DNA from 2 places in the Mycobacterium lacus genome. Region 2 is predicted to be linked to the other one. Evidence: riboswitches for the same ligand, from Rfam matches in the RefSeq annotation. Region 2 holds a riboswitch; the other holds the start of a gene.

Region 1 (7,794 bases), 920 kb from region 2:
AGACGTTGATCGCAGGTACCCGCAACCGCTCCTCGATCGCCTCCCGCGTGGGTACCGCGTTCTCGGTGATGTGTGGCCCGAAAACCACCAGACAGCCCTCGTCGACGAGCTCGCCGTAGGCGTCGATGACCGCCTTGGCGGTGCCCTTGGGCAGCCCCTCGACCTCCCGGTACACGACCTGGACCGGTCGGTCGATGACCCGCTGACGCAGTCCGTCGTTGAACACCAGCTCGAAGGGCCGGATGAGGTCGTCCCGCATCTCCTGCGGGTAGAACTCCGGCAACAGGAAGTCAAACAGGTAGCCGATCTTGATGGGCTGCGCTGTGCTCTCGTAGGACAACTAGCCTCCGGATAATGAACCTAAAATTTGTTCCAACCCTAACGCGGGCGGCGTCGCACCGTCAATCGCACCGTCTAGCGGTCCACCAAATACGCGTCGATCATCGCCGACAGGCCGCTCGCGACATGCGAATCGTCGGTCAGCGGCCCGACGATGGCGGCGCCGGCGGCCTCGCGCGGGCCCAGTCCCTCCGAGATCAGCCGTCCCGCGGCGATGAGTATGGCTCAGCTGCTCGGGTCGGGCAATGGCGGCGTGGGCCGCACTCCCGAACGCGCGTCGCAATTCCTGGCGATCGGTGCCGGCGCCGATCGCCAGGCAGACGCACCCGATGCCCCGCCGGCGGGCTTCGGCCAGCGCGCGGTGGGCATCGGCCGCCCCATACCCGCGTTCATACCCGTGGTGGTACGCCAACCCGTCGGACAGCGCGACGAGCAGCCGTCGCGATGTGCCACCTCGGCTCTGCAGCACCGCGGCACCATGCCGGATCGCCGCGCCGAGCCGCGAATACGCGCCGGGCACCAGGCCGCGAACGCGCTGCAGCACCAGGGCATTCATGCCGTCGTCGATGCGCCTTATCGGCATCGGCCGCACGGCCGGTCGTCCCTGCGAATGGAAAGCGTAGAGGGCCAGGCGATCCCCGACCTCGTGCAGGGCAACGGCCGGGGCGGCGGCGCCCGCCCGTTGCTGTTCGTGCACGGTCCTACCGAGCGGCCCGGGCACGGCTACGGATCCGGAGACTATGCGCGGGTCTTCGTCGGCCTCGGCCAAGGCTGGCTCGCCGGACCCGGCAGCGCGCCGACCGCCGACGACATCGCGGCACATCTGGACGAGGTGTCGACGACCGAGCCCCCACCGTTCCCGCGTCGATCTTCGACGAGGTCTTCGGCGTCTGCGCGGCCTCTAGAATCGGCCAGTCACCATCGCAGGCAGCGGAGTTGCCACAAGCGGTCTGATAGCCTCCAACAAAGATTTGGTATGGCTGGGAGGAGGAACATGTTTTGTGGACCATGGTCCTCCGGACCGGTGTACAGCTAGCCATGGCCAAAGCCGATACCTTGGCGACAGGCCGTCGGGCCGACAACGCAACTGACGCCGGAACACGCAGGACCGAGATCCTGGAGACCGCGGCATCGCTGATCGCATCCTCGGGATTGCGGACTTCGCTGCAGGAAATCGCTGATGCCGCAGGCATTCTGCCGGGAAGCCTCTATCACCATTTCGAATCCAAGGAAGCCATCCTCGTTGAGCTGATTCGCCGCTATCAAGCCGATCTGGATCGCATCGGATTGGCCGCCCAGGCGAGGTTGGACGAGCCCGACTCGCGACCCGTCGCCGACAAGATCGCCGAACTCGGATCGGCGATCGCCAACGCCGCCGTGCGGCACCAGGCCGCCTTGCAGATGTCTTTTTACGAGGGACCCGGCTCAGATCCCGCGTTCGTCACGCTGACGCGGCAGCGGCCGACCGCGATCCAGGGGGCGATGCTGCAGACGCTGCGTGCCGCCAGGTGGAGCGGCTACATCAGGCCCGAAATCGACCTTCCAACCCTGGCTGACCGCATCTGCCAGAGCATGCTGCAGGTCGGGCTGGATGTCATCCGGCGCAACGCTTCCGCCGCGCAGGTGGCCGGACTCATGTGCCGAATCATCTTGCAAGGTTTGGCAGCCCGGCCACCCACCGATGCGAGGTTAGATCGTTCCCGTGCCTTCGCCGCGGCGAGTGACGTCATCCAGTCGTGGGCCGACGATAGCGAGGCCGACCCCAGCGACAAAGCGGCCCATCTTCGAGCTGTGGCGCGCATGGAGTTCGGCCGCAAGGGTTATGAAGTCACCACCATCAGGGATATCGCATCGGCGGCGGGCCTGGGTACCGGGACCGTCTATCGGGTGATCGGCTCCAAAGAGGAACTGCTCGCCTCGATCATGCGCTCGTTCGGCCAGAAGGTCGAAGCGGGGTGGGTCGGCGTCCTGCGTTCGGACGCGTCGAGCATCGAGAAGCTGGACGCCCTGAGCTGGGTCAACGTCAACGCGCTGGACCGGTTTTCCGACGAGTTCAGGATCCAGCTTGCCTGGATGAGGCAATCGCCTCCCGACACCGCCGATCCAGGATGGTCTTATGCGACCCGACTGAGGCAAATGAAATCCCTTCTTACCGAAGGGATCCGGTCAGGTGAGATACGCATCGACACACCGTCGACGGCGATGCTGGCACGGGTGATCATTGGCATCCAGTGGATCCCGGAGAACATCCTCCGCACGATCGGAACCCGTGCGTCACTCGTCCTCGCCCGCGACACGGTATTACGCGGTATCGCCGCGCGGGGCAAATAGAGGCGCCTGGGATCGAGTCTGCGCACAGGGCGTCGGCGCGGCCGGAAATCGCGCCGTCACCGCAGCCTCGATGCCATGGCCGCAGACTCGGGACGCAAAGCACGCAATCAGCCAGGCGCGCTGATCGGGTGGCTACCGCCGCGCCGGACGGACGCCGTCGCCGCCGGCCCGGGCTCCACCGCCCCCCGTCGGCGCGGCCACCAACAGCAGAACACGGGCAGTTTGGCCGGTGCAGCGCGAACCCATCATGCAAAGTGCACATAAGCCCTACAATCGGGCCGTGGTTTGGCAACCGCCTTCGCCGCGCGTGCAAGAGCTGATCCGCAAGGGCGCGTGGATGGCTCTCAATCCCCCAAGGGAGTGGCTCGAGGAATTCGATCGCGCCACGCTGGCGGCTAGCCCGCCCATCTCCCAGGACCCCGGCCTGGCGGCGGTGGTTACTCGCTCCAACCGCGCCAATTTGGTCCACTTCGCCTCCGCCATGCTGCGCAATCCCGGCGATCCGGTGCCGGCAAACCTCAGCGCCGAGACGCTGCGCATGGCTCGCGATCTGGTGCGCCGTGGCCTGGACGCATCCGCGCTGGAGGTCTATCGCATCGGGCACAACGTGGCCTGGCGGCGCTGGGTGGAAATCGCGTTCGAACTTACTTCCGACCCTGAAGAGCTGCACCAGCTGCTCGACGTGCCATTTCGGTCGGCCAACGAGTTCGTGGACGCCACCCTTGCCGGCCTCGCGGCGCAGATGCAGATGGAATACGCGGATCTAACCCAAGACATCCGCGCCGAGCGCCGCAAGATCGTCGAGCTCATCCTCGACGGCGCCCCCATCAGCCGAGAACGCGCCGAAGCGCAATTGGCCTATCCGCTCGACCGACTTCATACCGCCGTGATCATCTGGTGTGATGACCCCGACGTCGACGACAATCGGCTTGACCGAACCGTCGCCGCGTTCAGCCAAGCCGTCGGATGCCCGCAGCCACTGACAGTGGTCGCCAGCGCCGCAACTCGCTGGGTGTGGGCCAATGAGGTGGCCTCGCTCAACCCTCAGCAGATCCGCCGCGCGCTTGACGGCACACCCGATGCCCGGATCGCCGTCGGGACCACCGCGTCAGGAATCGGGGGATTCCGCCGCAGCCACCTGGATGCGCTGACGATACAGCGGATGTTGACTCGGCTGCGGTCGCGCCAACGGGTCGCCTTCTTCGCCGATGTCCAGATGATCGCGTTACTCACCGAAAACGCCGACGGCGCGGACGTCTTCATCACGAACACGCTGGGGGACTTCGAATCGGCCGACCCGATGCTGCATACGACGGTGTTGACCTACATCAAGGCGGAGTGCAACGCTTCGCGCGCCGCAAAACTTCTCTACACCCACCGCAACACCCTGTTGCACCGGCTCGAGACGGCTCAACGGCTGCTCCCCAGACCCCTGGACCACACCCTCGTAGAGGTTGCCGTAGCGCTCGAGGCGCTGCAGTGGCGCGGCGATCAAGCCGCTGGTGCCGTGCAAACGCCTTCCGGACAGCACATCGGCGCGTCGTCCTCCGTACCAGACGGGCACCTAAGCCACAGCCAGGCGTAGCTGGCTCCCGACGTTGGGCACCCGTCGCGCGGCAGAGTAACCTTGCCTACGCAGCTGGTCTGCCGTTGCCGCCCCACGCGGCGCCGGCATCGAGCGACACACGTTAGCGATGTGTCGCAAGAGGGAACCCGGTGAGAATCCGGGACTGTCCCGCAGCGGTGTGCAGGAACGACCGCCGTCTTATAGCACTGGTCTGGCGACTGGGAAGCGACGGCCAGTAGGAGCACCACCGGGTGCGCGCCTGCGAGTCCGAAGACCTGCCGGCTGTGCCGGGCGCGCCGCGTCCGGCGGCTCGTCGCCTCGTGGAATGGGCGTATGGCCGTGCCGGTTGCGGTTGCTGTAGAAGAAGGCGCGCGCCGCGGACCGGATCGGTTGTGCGTCCGCCGGCGGTGAGCGCCCCGTCGATTGAAGGACGACATAGTGACCGATAATTTTCGGAAGTTCACCGCAACCATCACCGGCTCCCCGCGCATCGGCCCGCATCGCGAACTCAAGCGCGCGACCGAAGGCTACTGGTCCGGACGCACCAGCCGATCCGACCTCGAGTCGGTCGCCGCCACGTTGCGCCGCGATATGTGGTCAGAATTGGCCGCGGCCGGTCTGGACTCCGTGCCGGTAAACACCTTCTCCTATTACGACCAGATGCTCGACACCGCGGTTTTGCTCGGCGCGCTGCCGGCCCGGGTGGCGAAAATCGCCGACGAGTTGGACCGCTATTTCGCCGCGGCGCGCGGCAACGACGACGTGGCGCCACTCGAGATGACGAAGTGGTTCGACACCAACTATCACTACCTGGTTCCCGAGATCGAGCCCACGACCCGGTTCGCGCTGAATCCGGACAAGGTGCTCTCCGAGCTGAAAGAAGCACTGCAGCAAGGGATTCCCGCACGCCCGGTCGTCATCGGGCCGGTCACCTTCCTGTTGTTGAGCAAGGGCGTCAACGGCGGCGGCGCGCCGATCGAGCGCCTCGAAGAGCTGGTTCCGATCTACTCCGAGCTGTTGTCGCTGCTCGCCGACAACGGGGCGCCGTGGGTGCAACTCGACGAGCCCGCGCTGGTCACCGACATCTCCCCCGACGCGCCCGCCCTCGCCGAGTGGGTCTACAACGCGCTCGGCGCCGTGAGCAACCGGCCCGCCGTTTACGTCGCCACCTACTTCGGCGACCCCGGCGCCGCCCTGGCGGGGCTGGCGCGCACGCCGGTCGAGGCCATCGGCGTCGACTTGGTCGCCGGCGCCGACACCGCGGTGGCTTCTATATTCGGGGCGCCCGAGCTGGCCGGCAAGACGCTGGTGGCCGGCATCGTGGACGGGCGCAATGTCTGGCGCACCGATCTAGAGGCCGCCCTGAGCCGGCTGGCGACCCTGCTGGGTTCGGCGGCCGCCGTTGCCGTCTCGACGTCGTGTTCCACCCTGCACGTGCCGTACTCGCTGGAACCAGAAACCGACCTGGACGACGCCTTGCGGAGCTGGCTGGCGTTCGGCGCGGAGAAGGTGCGCGAAGTCGTCGTCTTGGCGCGTGCCCTGCGCGACGGGCGCGATTCCGTGGCCGACGAGATCGCGGCGTCCAACGCCGCGGTGGCGTCCCGCAGGCGTGATCCGCGCCTGCGCAACGGGCAGGTCCGGGCCCGCATCGACTCGATCGTCGCCTCGGGTGCGCACCGGGGCGACCCCGCGCAGCGGCGGGCCAGCCAGGACGCGCGGCTGCATCTGCCGCCGCTGCCGACCACGACGATCGGCTCCTACCCGCAGACCTCGGCGATCCGCAAAGCGCGCGCGGCGCTGCGGGCCGGCGAGATCGACAACGCCGAGTATGTCCGGCGGATGAAGGCGGAGATCGCCGACGTCATCAAGCTGCAGGAGCGACTAGGCCTGGACGTGCTGGTGCACGGCGAGCCCGAGCGCAACGACATGGTGCAGTACTTCGCCGAGCAGCTGCAGGGATTCTTCGCCACGCAGAACGGCTGGGTGCAGTCCTACGGCAGCCGCTGCGTGCGCCCGCCCATCCTCTACGGCGACGTGGCCCGGACGCATCCGATGACGGTCGGGTGGATCACCTACGCGCAGTCGCTGACCGACAAACCGGTCAAGGGCATGTTGACCGGGCCGGTCACGATCCTGGCCTGGTCGTTCGTGCGTGACGACCAGCCGCTGGCCGACACCGCCAACCAGGTGGCGCTGGCCATCCGCGACGAAACCGTGGATCTGCAGTCGGCCGGCATCGCGGTCATCCAGGTCGACGAGCCGGCGCTGCGCGAACTGCTGCCGCTGCGTCGCGCAGATCAGGAGGAGTATTTGCGTTGGGCCGTAGGCGCTTTCCGGTTGGCGACGTCGGGCGTCGCCGACTCTACGCAGATCCATACCCACTTGTGCTACTCGGAGTTCGGTGAGGTGATAGGCGCTATCGCCGACCTGGATGCCGACGTCACGTCCATCGAGGCGGCGCGCTCCCACATGGAGGTGCTGGATGACCTGAACGCGGTCGGCTTCGCCAACAGTGTGGGCCCGGGGGTGTACGACATCCACTCGCCGCGGGTGCCGAGCACCGACGAGATGGCCGAGTCGCTGCGTGCCGCGTTGCGGGCCGTGCCGGCCGGGCGGCTGTGGGTCAACCCCGACTGTGGGCTAAAGACCCGCAACGTCAACGAGGTGATCGCGTCGCTGCAGAACATGGTCGCCGCAGCACAGGAGGTACGTTCCGGCTAGCTGGCGAGCAGACGTGGAATCGCACGACACGCCACGCGTGCGTGCGATTCTGCGTCTGCTCGCCGGCTATAGCACGTGGACCGGCACGTCGTCGGCCCAGGGCTGCCGGGTCACCATGTCGGCCACCCGGATGTAGCCGCGCTCGAACTCACCGGTCGCGGCGTCCACTAACCGATACTGCTGGGTCTGTCGGTGGATGGGCTGCGCGTCGAGCAGCACGATCCGCACCTCGCCAGGCTCGAACCGGCAGCGCTGTTGCATCGCACCGATCAGTTGCTCGTTGTGCATGTGGCCGTCGCCAAAATTCCATCCGACGGCGGTGCTGCAGATGCGTTCCCCGTCGATGATGGCGTAGTCGTCCTCGTTCTGGCCCGCCATCGCCCGGTGCGCCAGCGTGAACAGCGCCCGGCCGTGAGAGTTCATGGCGCGGAACGCGTATCCGAGATACATCGGGATCTGGGCGCGCTCCTTGCCGTAGTAGCGCTCCAGTTGTGCGGCCGGCATGCTGGCGATCGCGACGATGCCCCTATCGATCTTGTCCTCCGCAGAGGGTTTGACACACCACAGCGTGGTGTCCCAATTACCGGCGTAATAGCGCATGGCGGGCAAGAACGAGATCTTGCGCGGGAGCATGTTGCCCGCGATCACGATCCCCCCGATCATGGCGCACAGAATCGCCACCGGCACAGGGTTTTTCAGGTCGGTCAGGCCGAGACGGGCATGGCCGACGAACAGCGACAGCACGCCGAAGATCATGAACACGTTCCACTCCAGCGGGACGCCCATCGGGATCGCCGTCAGGATCCCGAGGTGGAAGCACACCATCACGATCGCGG
Region 2 (7,794 bases):
TCGGTCGGGGAGATCAGTGCCGCGTGTCTGGCCGGGGTGCTGTCCGTGGCCGACGCGGCCAAGGTAGTCGCGGCGCGGGGCCAATTGATGGCGGCGCTTCCGGCCGGCGGGGTGATGGTTGCGGTGGCCGCCGGCGAAGACGAGGTGACGCCGCTGCTCATCGATGGAGTGAGCATCGCGGCCATTAATGGCCCGAACGCGGTGGTGATTTCGGGTTCCGCCCCCGCGGTGATGGCGGTGGCGGATCGGCTGGCGCAGCGGGGCCGTCGCGTGCATCGGTTGGCCGTCTCGCACGCGTTCCATTCGACCTTGATGGAGCCCATGGTCGAGCAGTTTCGCGATGCGCTGGCCGAGCTCGTCCCGGCGGAGCCGCGAATTGGCCTGGTGTCCAACATGACTGGGCAGTTGGCCGGACCCGGATACGGGTCCGCGCAGTATTGGGCCGATCATGTGCGTCAACCAGTGCGCTTTGCCGACGGTGTCCGTGCCGTCGAGGCGCTAGGGGCCGGGGTGTTTATCGAGGTGGGTCCCGGTGGCGCGGTGATGGCCGCGGTGGCGGACTCGCTGTCGGAAAAGTCTGCCGGTGAGGCGGACCCGACGGTGGTCGCCATGGCCAAGGATCGCCCGGAAGTGGCGTCGGCCGTCACCGCGCTGGGACGATTGTTCACCGCGGGTGTGGGCGTCGATTGGGGTCCGGTCTTCAACGGCGTGGCGGCCCGGCGGGTGGAGTTGCCGACGTATGCGTTCCAGCGACGGCGATATTGGCTGGGCGGCGCCGGGGATGCGCCGGTCGAGCGTCCCATGCCCAATGTGGCGGAACGGTTACGCGGCCTCCCCCCCACGGAGCGGCACCGCCAGCTGGTGGAGTTGGTGCGCACGCATGCGGCGGTCGTGCTGGGTCACCCGAGCCCCGTTGACATCGATGCCGGCCGCGCCTTTCAAGACCTCGGATTCGACTCAATGGCCGGGGTCGAACTCCGCAATCGACTCAAAGCGGTAATGGGCCCGGCCGGATTAGTGCTGCCGCGCACCCTGATCTTCGACCATCCCACGCCGACAGCGCTGGCACATTACCTCGGCCAACAACTGTCGGGCAGTCGTCATGACGAATTGGCCGAGGAGAAGATTCGGTCTTTGCTAATGCGGATCCCTATTCACGAGCTCCGGCGAACCGGACTGCTGGACAAATTATTGCTGCTGGCCGGCGCGTCGGAAAAACCCCTGTTAGAAGGGGCTGTCAGCGACGACGTCATCGACTCGTTAAGCCCCCAGGCGTTAATTGCGATGGCGCTCCGCCCGGCGGACGACGACGACGTCATTGAATGACGAAATGTGACAGACGTTGACTATGACCGGCTTTGCAAGAACGCGCAAACACCCATAAACTCTCAAGCCTGAGAAGTGTTGGTTAGCCGACCTATATTAGACGCGCGTTTAATACCTAGAAAGCAGGGCCATGAGCGTCATCGCAGCTGTATTCGGGGCATTGCCGCCGCACCGCTACGGCCAGCGTGAGATCACCGACTCGTTCGTCGAATTCCCCGGTCTGAAGGAGCACGAGGAGATCGTTCGGCGCCTGCATGCCGCCGCGAGGGTCAACAGCCGCCACCTGGTGCTGCCATTGGAACGGTATCCATCGCTGATCGACTTCGGGGAAGCGAACGAGATCTTCATCGAAAAGGCCGTCGAACTCGGCATCGAAGCCCTGATGGGCGCGCTCGATGAGGCGGGCCTGGCACCCCGGGACATCGACATGATCGCCACCACGACCGTCACGGGTGTCGCGGTCCCGTCGCTGGATGCGCGGATCGCCGGGCGGATTGGCCTGCGCCCCGACGTGCGCAGGATGCCGCTGTTCGGTCTGGGCTGCGTGGCCGGGGCAGCGGGCGTGGGCCGGCTGCACGACTACCTGCGTGGCGCGGCCGACGACGTCGCGGTCCTGGTGTCGGTCGAGCTCTGCTCGCTTACCTACCCCGCGGTCAAACCGACGGTGTCGGGCCTGGTCGGGACCGCGCTGTTCGGCGACGGCGCGGCCGCAGTGGTCGCCGTCGGCGACCGTCGTGCCGAGCGAATCGGCGCGAGCGGGCCCGACATTGTCGATTCGCGCAGCAGCTTGTACCCCGACTCGTTGCACATCATGGGCTGGGACGTCGGTTCCCACGGCCTGCAGTTGCGGCTTTCGCCGGACCTCACCACCCTTATCGACCGGTACCTTGCCGACGACGTCACTGCGTTCCTCGCCATGCACCAGCTAAGCACGGACGACATCGGCGCCTGGGTGAGCCATCCCGGTGGTCCCAAGGTCATCGACGCGATTGCCAGGAGCCTCGCGTTGCCCCCGCAGGCGCTCGAGCTGACCTGGCGCTCGCTCGGTGAGGTCGCCAACCTGTCGTCGGCCTCGGTGTTGCACATCTTGCGTGACACGATCGCCAAGAAGCCGCCCAGCGGAAGCCCGGGGCTGATGCTGGCGATGGGTCCGGGATTCTGCTCTGAACTCGTCTTACTGCGCTGGCACTGATCGCGTGACCTCGACGGTCAGCCCCGGCCGGGGGCACAGCGCCGCAAAATTGGCCGCCCGAATGCGCTGAGCCGGCAACCGAAGCGTGGTCCTGGCGACCAGCCGGGCCAGCATCACGGTCATCTCGGTGGTGGCCAGCACTGCCCCGATGCACCGGTGCAGCCCCCCGCTGAACGGGATGAACTCGTGTGGTGCCGGTTTGCGGTAGCCCGGTAAGTTGGGGTCCCAGCGCTGCGGACGGAATTCCCTTGGCTCGGGCCATAATTCGGCGAGCCGGTGGGTGACGTACGCGCTGAAGACCAGCAACCGTCCCGCCCGGATGCGGTGACCGTCGAACGTGAGGTCGCGCATCACCCGGCGGGCCGAGATGACTCCGGGCGAGTACAGCCGAAGCGTCTCGTGGACAACGCCGTTGAGGTAGGCGAGCGCGTCGAGGTCAGGGGTGGCCGGCGGCCGGCCACCGAGCACGCGGTCCACCTCGTCGGCGACGGTGTCCCAGGCGCCGGGCAGCGTCAGCAGCGTGTAGGTCGCCCAAGCCAGCGCGCCGCTGGTGGTCTCGTAGCCGGCGGTGACGAGCGAGACGATCGCATCGCGAATCTCGTTGTCGCTCAGCGTCTGACCCTCTTCGGAGCGCCCGTTGATCAACATGGCCAGCATATGGTCGTCGGGCCGGGGATCGTTGCGAGCGTCGGCTATGGCGGCGTCGACGAGGCCGTCGATGCGTGTCCGCGCTGCCATGGCCCGCCGCCAGCCGGGGGAGTTGAGTCGTCGCTGCAGCCGCATCACCTGCGGCGGACGGTGGGTCAGGTCCAGCAGGGGTTGCAGTTGTTCGCCGAGGAAGTCCGAGTGGATGGCCAGGCGCTGGCCGAACAGCGACTCGGCGGTGGCGCGCCGGACCGCCGAGCGGAACTGCTGGTAGATGTCCAGCCGCTGGCCGGGCCGCCAGCCGTCGATCACCGCGTCGATATTGGTCACCATGGTCTGCACGTAGTCCTGGATCTGCCGGTGCCGCAGCCCGGGTGCCACGACGCTGCGACGGCGCCGGTGGTCGTCCCCGTCGCTGACGATCAGCGCGGTCGGGCCGTCGACGGGAACCAGGCTCTCAAAGGTCTCCCGCCAGCTGAACGCCTCGGCATTGGCGAACACGAACCTGTTCGCCTCCGCCCCCAGCAGATAGGTGTAGCCATGCCTGCCGACCCCGGAGTTGATCACCGGGCCGCGCCGCCGGTACAACGCGAGGAGCGCCTCCCCCGGCCAGTAGGGCACCGTGCGGTAGGCACTCATTCGAGCACCTCCGACAACTCCAGCCAGCGTCCCTCCGTCGCGACGACCTCGTCCTCGAGGGCGCGCAGCTCCGCCGTCAGGCGCGTGATGCCGACGTGGTCGGACTGATCGTGCTCGGCGAGTTCGGTGTGTTTGGCCGCGATCCGCTCGGCCAGGCGGGCGAGCTGGCGGTCGATCGTGGCCAGTTCCTTCTCGGCGGCACGCCGCCGCGCGCCGGACATCGCCTTCGGCTTGGCGGGCGGCGCCTCGACGGCCGCCGGCCTGGGACGGGCAGCCAGCCGCAGGCATTCGTCGATGCCGCCGGGCAGGTGTCGCAACCGGCCATCCAGAATCGCGTACTGCTGATCGGTGACCCGTTCCAGCAGGTACCGATCATGCGAGACGACGATCAGGGTGCCGGCCCAGGAGTCGAGCAGGTCCTCGGTGGCGGCCAGCATGTCGGTGTCCACGTCGTTGGTGGGCTCGTCGAGGAGCAGCACGTTCGGCTCGCTCAACAGCGTGAGCATCAGCTGCAGGCGCCGCCGCTGACCGCCCGAAAGCTCGCCGACCCGCGCGGACAGCTGGCCGCGCGCGAAACCGAGTCGCTCCAACAGTTGGGCGGGGGTGACCTCACGGCCCTCGACCTCGTAGCCGCCGCGCAGCCGGCCCAGCACGTCGGCGATCCGGTCGCCCGCGAGCGCTGCGAGTTCGTCGCCCTGCTGGTCGAGCACCGCCAGCCTGACGGTCTTGCCGCGCTTGACCCGCCCGGTATCGGGCTGGACGGTGCCGGCGATCAATCCCAGCAGGGTGGATTTCCCGGCACCGTTGGCCCCGACGATGCCGGTGCGTTCGCCCGGGCCGATCCGCCATTCGATGTCGCGCAGCACCGGGCGGCCGTTAAACGAGACCGAGACGTCGAGTAGATCGATGACGTCCTTGCCGAGCCGCGCGGTCGCCAGCTTGGCCAACTCGACGCTGTTGCGCAGCGGCGGCACGTCGGCGATCAGCTGGTTGGCGGCCTCGATGCGAAACTTGGGCTTGGACGTTCGCGCGGGTGCCCCGCGACGCAGCCAGGCCAGCTCCTTGCGCATCAGGTTCTGCCGCTTGGCCTCGGTCACGGCGGACAGCCGGTCCCGTTCGACGCGCTGCAACACGTACGCGGCGTACCCGCCCTCGAACGGCTCGATGATCCCGTCGTGCACCTCCCACATCGTGGTGGCGACCTCGTCGAGGAACCAGCGGTCGTGTGTCACCAGCAGCAGCCCGCCGCTAGCGCGCGGCCAGCGTTGCCGCAGGTGGCCGGCGAGCCAGGTGATGCCTTCGATGTCGAGGTGGTTGGTGGGCTCGTCGAGCGCGATCACGTCCCATTCGGCCACCAGCAGCCTGGCCAGCTGCACCCGTCGGCGTTGGCCACCGCTGAGCGTGGAAACCATTGTGTCCCAGGCGATATCGGACACTAGCCCGCCGACGACGTCGCGGATGCGCGGGTTGCCCGCCCACCGGTGTTCGGGTTGGTCGCCGACGAGCGTCCAGCCGACCGTGCGGTCCGGGTCGAGGGTGTCGGCCTGGCTCAGCGCGCTCACCCGTACGCCGGTGCGTCGGGTGACGCGGCCGCAGTCCGGCCGCAGCTCACCGGTGAGCAGGCCCAGCAGGCTCGACTTGCCGTCGCCGTTGCGTCCGACGATGCCGATCCGCGCGCCGTCGTTCACCCCGAGCGTGACCGACTCGAATACCACCTGGGTCGGATATTCCAGGTGTACGGCCTCAGCTCCGAGCAGGTGCGCCACCGGGCCGACGCTACCCGCCGCACCATCAGAACTTCCAGCAGATTCTCAGGATCACGAAAAGTATTGGCCGGCAATGGTTCCGTTGTCACCTGCGTGTGCGCGTCGACGGCGCCGGCCGGGTTACCCGTCGCTCAGCTATCGGTTGGACCGGCGGAATGCAACAATATCCACCCGTAAGGCGATGACGATGCAGGAAGCCGGTGTGAATCCGGCGCGGTCCCGCCACTGTCATCGGGGAGCCACCCTCATATGCCACGGCGTCCAGCTGGAAGGTGAGGCGAGCGACGATCCGAGAGCCAGGAGACTCGCGTCATCGCGTCCTGCGACCCGGGGCGGTGTACCCCGAGAGAGCTGATCGACATCGATGCTTCCCGTTCTTGGGTTCCGATGACCGCCCCGATCTGGATGGCCTCACCGCCTGAGGTGCACGCGGCGTTGCTGAGCAGCGGCCCGGGCCCGGGCCCGTTGCTGGCTGCCGCGGCGGCCTGGAGTTCGCTGAGCACCGAATACGCTGAGACCGCCGAGGAACTCGCGGCGCTGCTGGCGGCGGTGCAGGCCGGGGCCTGGGACGGCCCGGCCGCCGAGGTATATGTGGCCGCCCATGCGCCGTATCTGGCGTGGTTGACGCAGGCCAGCGCCGATAGCGCGGCCATGGCCTCCCGACAGGAAACCGCGGCCGCCGCCTGGACCGCTGCACTGGCTGCCATGCCCACATTGCCGGAGCTGGCCGCCAATCATGCCGCGCACGCAGTGTTGGTGGCGACCAACTTCTTTGGCATTAACACGATCCCGATCGCGCTCAACGAGGCCGACTACGTGCGGATGTGGATTCAGGCCGCCACCGTGATGAGCGCCTATCAGGGCGTTGCCGGTGCCGCGGTGGCCGCCGCGCCGCGGACCACGACGGCGCCGCAGATCATGAAAGCCAACGCGCCGGCGGCCGCTTCCGACGAGTTGTTCGGGTCGCCCCCCGACTGGCAGAACCAGATCCTGCAATGGTTGCAGGAGATCGGTTACACCGCCTTCTACAACAACGTCATCCAACCGGCTATCGACTGGCTGGCCCACATCCCCTTCCTGCAAACGATGTTCGCCGGAATTGATCCTTACCTGCTCATCCTCGGGAATCCCCTTACTTTTCTTAGCCCGCTGAACATCGCGTTTGCCCTCGGCTACCCGATGGACATCGGTACCTACGTCGCCTTGCTGTCGCAAACCTTCGCATTCATCGCGGCCGATCTCGCGGCCGCGTTCGCCACGGGCAATCCCGCGACTATCGCTTTCGCCCTGCTATTCGCCACCGTCGAAGCCATCGGCACGATCATCACCGACACCATCGCGTTGCTTAAGACCCTGCTCGAGCAGACGCTTGTGCTGCTGCCGGCTGTCATGGCCTTGGTGACCGCCCCGGCGGCGTCGTTGGCTGCCGGCGCCGTGTTGGTGCCGATTGGCGCCAAGGGCTTGGCGGCGCTGGTTGCGGTGCCCCCAGCCGCGCTGTCCGTCACGGCACCTGTACCGCCGCCAGTCGCGGCGCTCGCCCCGAGCATCCCGACGTCCACCCCGAACCCGGCACCGGCCCCCGCGGAGGCGACCGCTTCGGCCCCCACGCCGGCGCCGCCACCGCCGCCGGCTACCGCACCACCGCCGGTGACCGGTGCGGGCATCGGTGCGGGCATGGGTGCGGGCATGGAAAGCTTCGGCTACCTCGCGGGTGGCCTGGACTCGGTTGCCAGGAAGGCGGCGGGCAGTGGTGCCCGAAAGAAGGCGGCCGAACCCGACAGTGTCGAGGCCCCCGCGGTTGCGCCGACGCCCCAGGAGCCGGCGCGATCGCAGCGGCGCCGCCGGGCGAAGGTCAAACAGGTCGGCCGCGGTTACGAGTACATGGACCTGGAGCCCGATGACGAGCAACGGGTCGCGCCGGCAGCCTCGGATCGGGGCGCGAGAACCCTGGGTTTTGCCGGAACCCTACCTACGCAGACCGCTACGGCGGCGGGCTTGACAACGCTGACCGACGATGCTTTCGGCGGCGGCCCGCGCATGCCGATGATGCCGGGGACCTGGGGCGCCGACTCAGGGCCCTCCTCCGAACCAGGAGACGGCGACGACGACAGCTGATGAATCCGTGCCGTCGACGGCAAATCGGTGGGACAAAGGCAAGCGCTCACGTGGATCGCCGACGTGTGCGCCCCAGCGCAGTCCGCAGGCCTCGCGTCTGCAGCGCCATTG

The links. Region 2 has a riboswitch for cobalamin ahead of G6N24_RS07670 (PPE family protein). Riboswitches for the same ligand answer to the same signal wherever they lie in the genome.
Region 1: it holds a riboswitch for cobalamin, as region 2 does, so the genes downstream of both, metE (5-methyltetrahydropteroyltriglutamate--homocysteine S-methyltransferase) here and G6N24_RS07670 (PPE family protein) in region 2, are expected to answer to the same signal.

The regions. Positions count from the first base shown of each region.
Region 1 covers NZ_AP022581.1:750,016-757,809, reverse strand. The annotation lists gene G6N24_RS03595 (ABC transporter substrate-binding protein) at 1-340, opposite strand, end outside; partial or broken gene G6N24_RS24135 (CbbQ/NirQ/NorQ domain-containing protein) at 415-561, opposite strand; partial or broken gene G6N24_RS24130 (nitric oxide reductase activation protein) at 563-1,078, opposite strand; gene G6N24_RS03580 (TetR/AcrR family transcriptional regulator) at 1,378-2,670, shown strand; gene G6N24_RS03575 (Rv1453 family transcriptional regulator) at 2,951-4,255, shown strand; cobalamin riboswitch at 4,349-4,516, shown strand; gene metE (5-methyltetrahydropteroyltriglutamate--homocysteine S-methyltransferase) at 4,676-6,958, shown strand; gene G6N24_RS03565 (DUF3556 domain-containing protein) at 7,025-7,794, opposite strand, start outside.
Region 2 covers NZ_AP022581.1:1,670,747-1,678,540, forward strand. The annotation lists gene G6N24_RS07650 (type I polyketide synthase) at 1-1,326, shown strand, start outside; gene G6N24_RS07655 (type III polyketide synthase) at 1,457-2,518, shown strand; gene G6N24_RS07660 (cytochrome P450) at 2,501-3,784, opposite strand; gene G6N24_RS07665 (ABC-F family ATP-binding cassette domain-containing protein) at 3,799-5,568, opposite strand; cobalamin riboswitch at 5,715-5,895, shown strand; gene G6N24_RS07670 (PPE family protein) at 5,956-7,683, shown strand.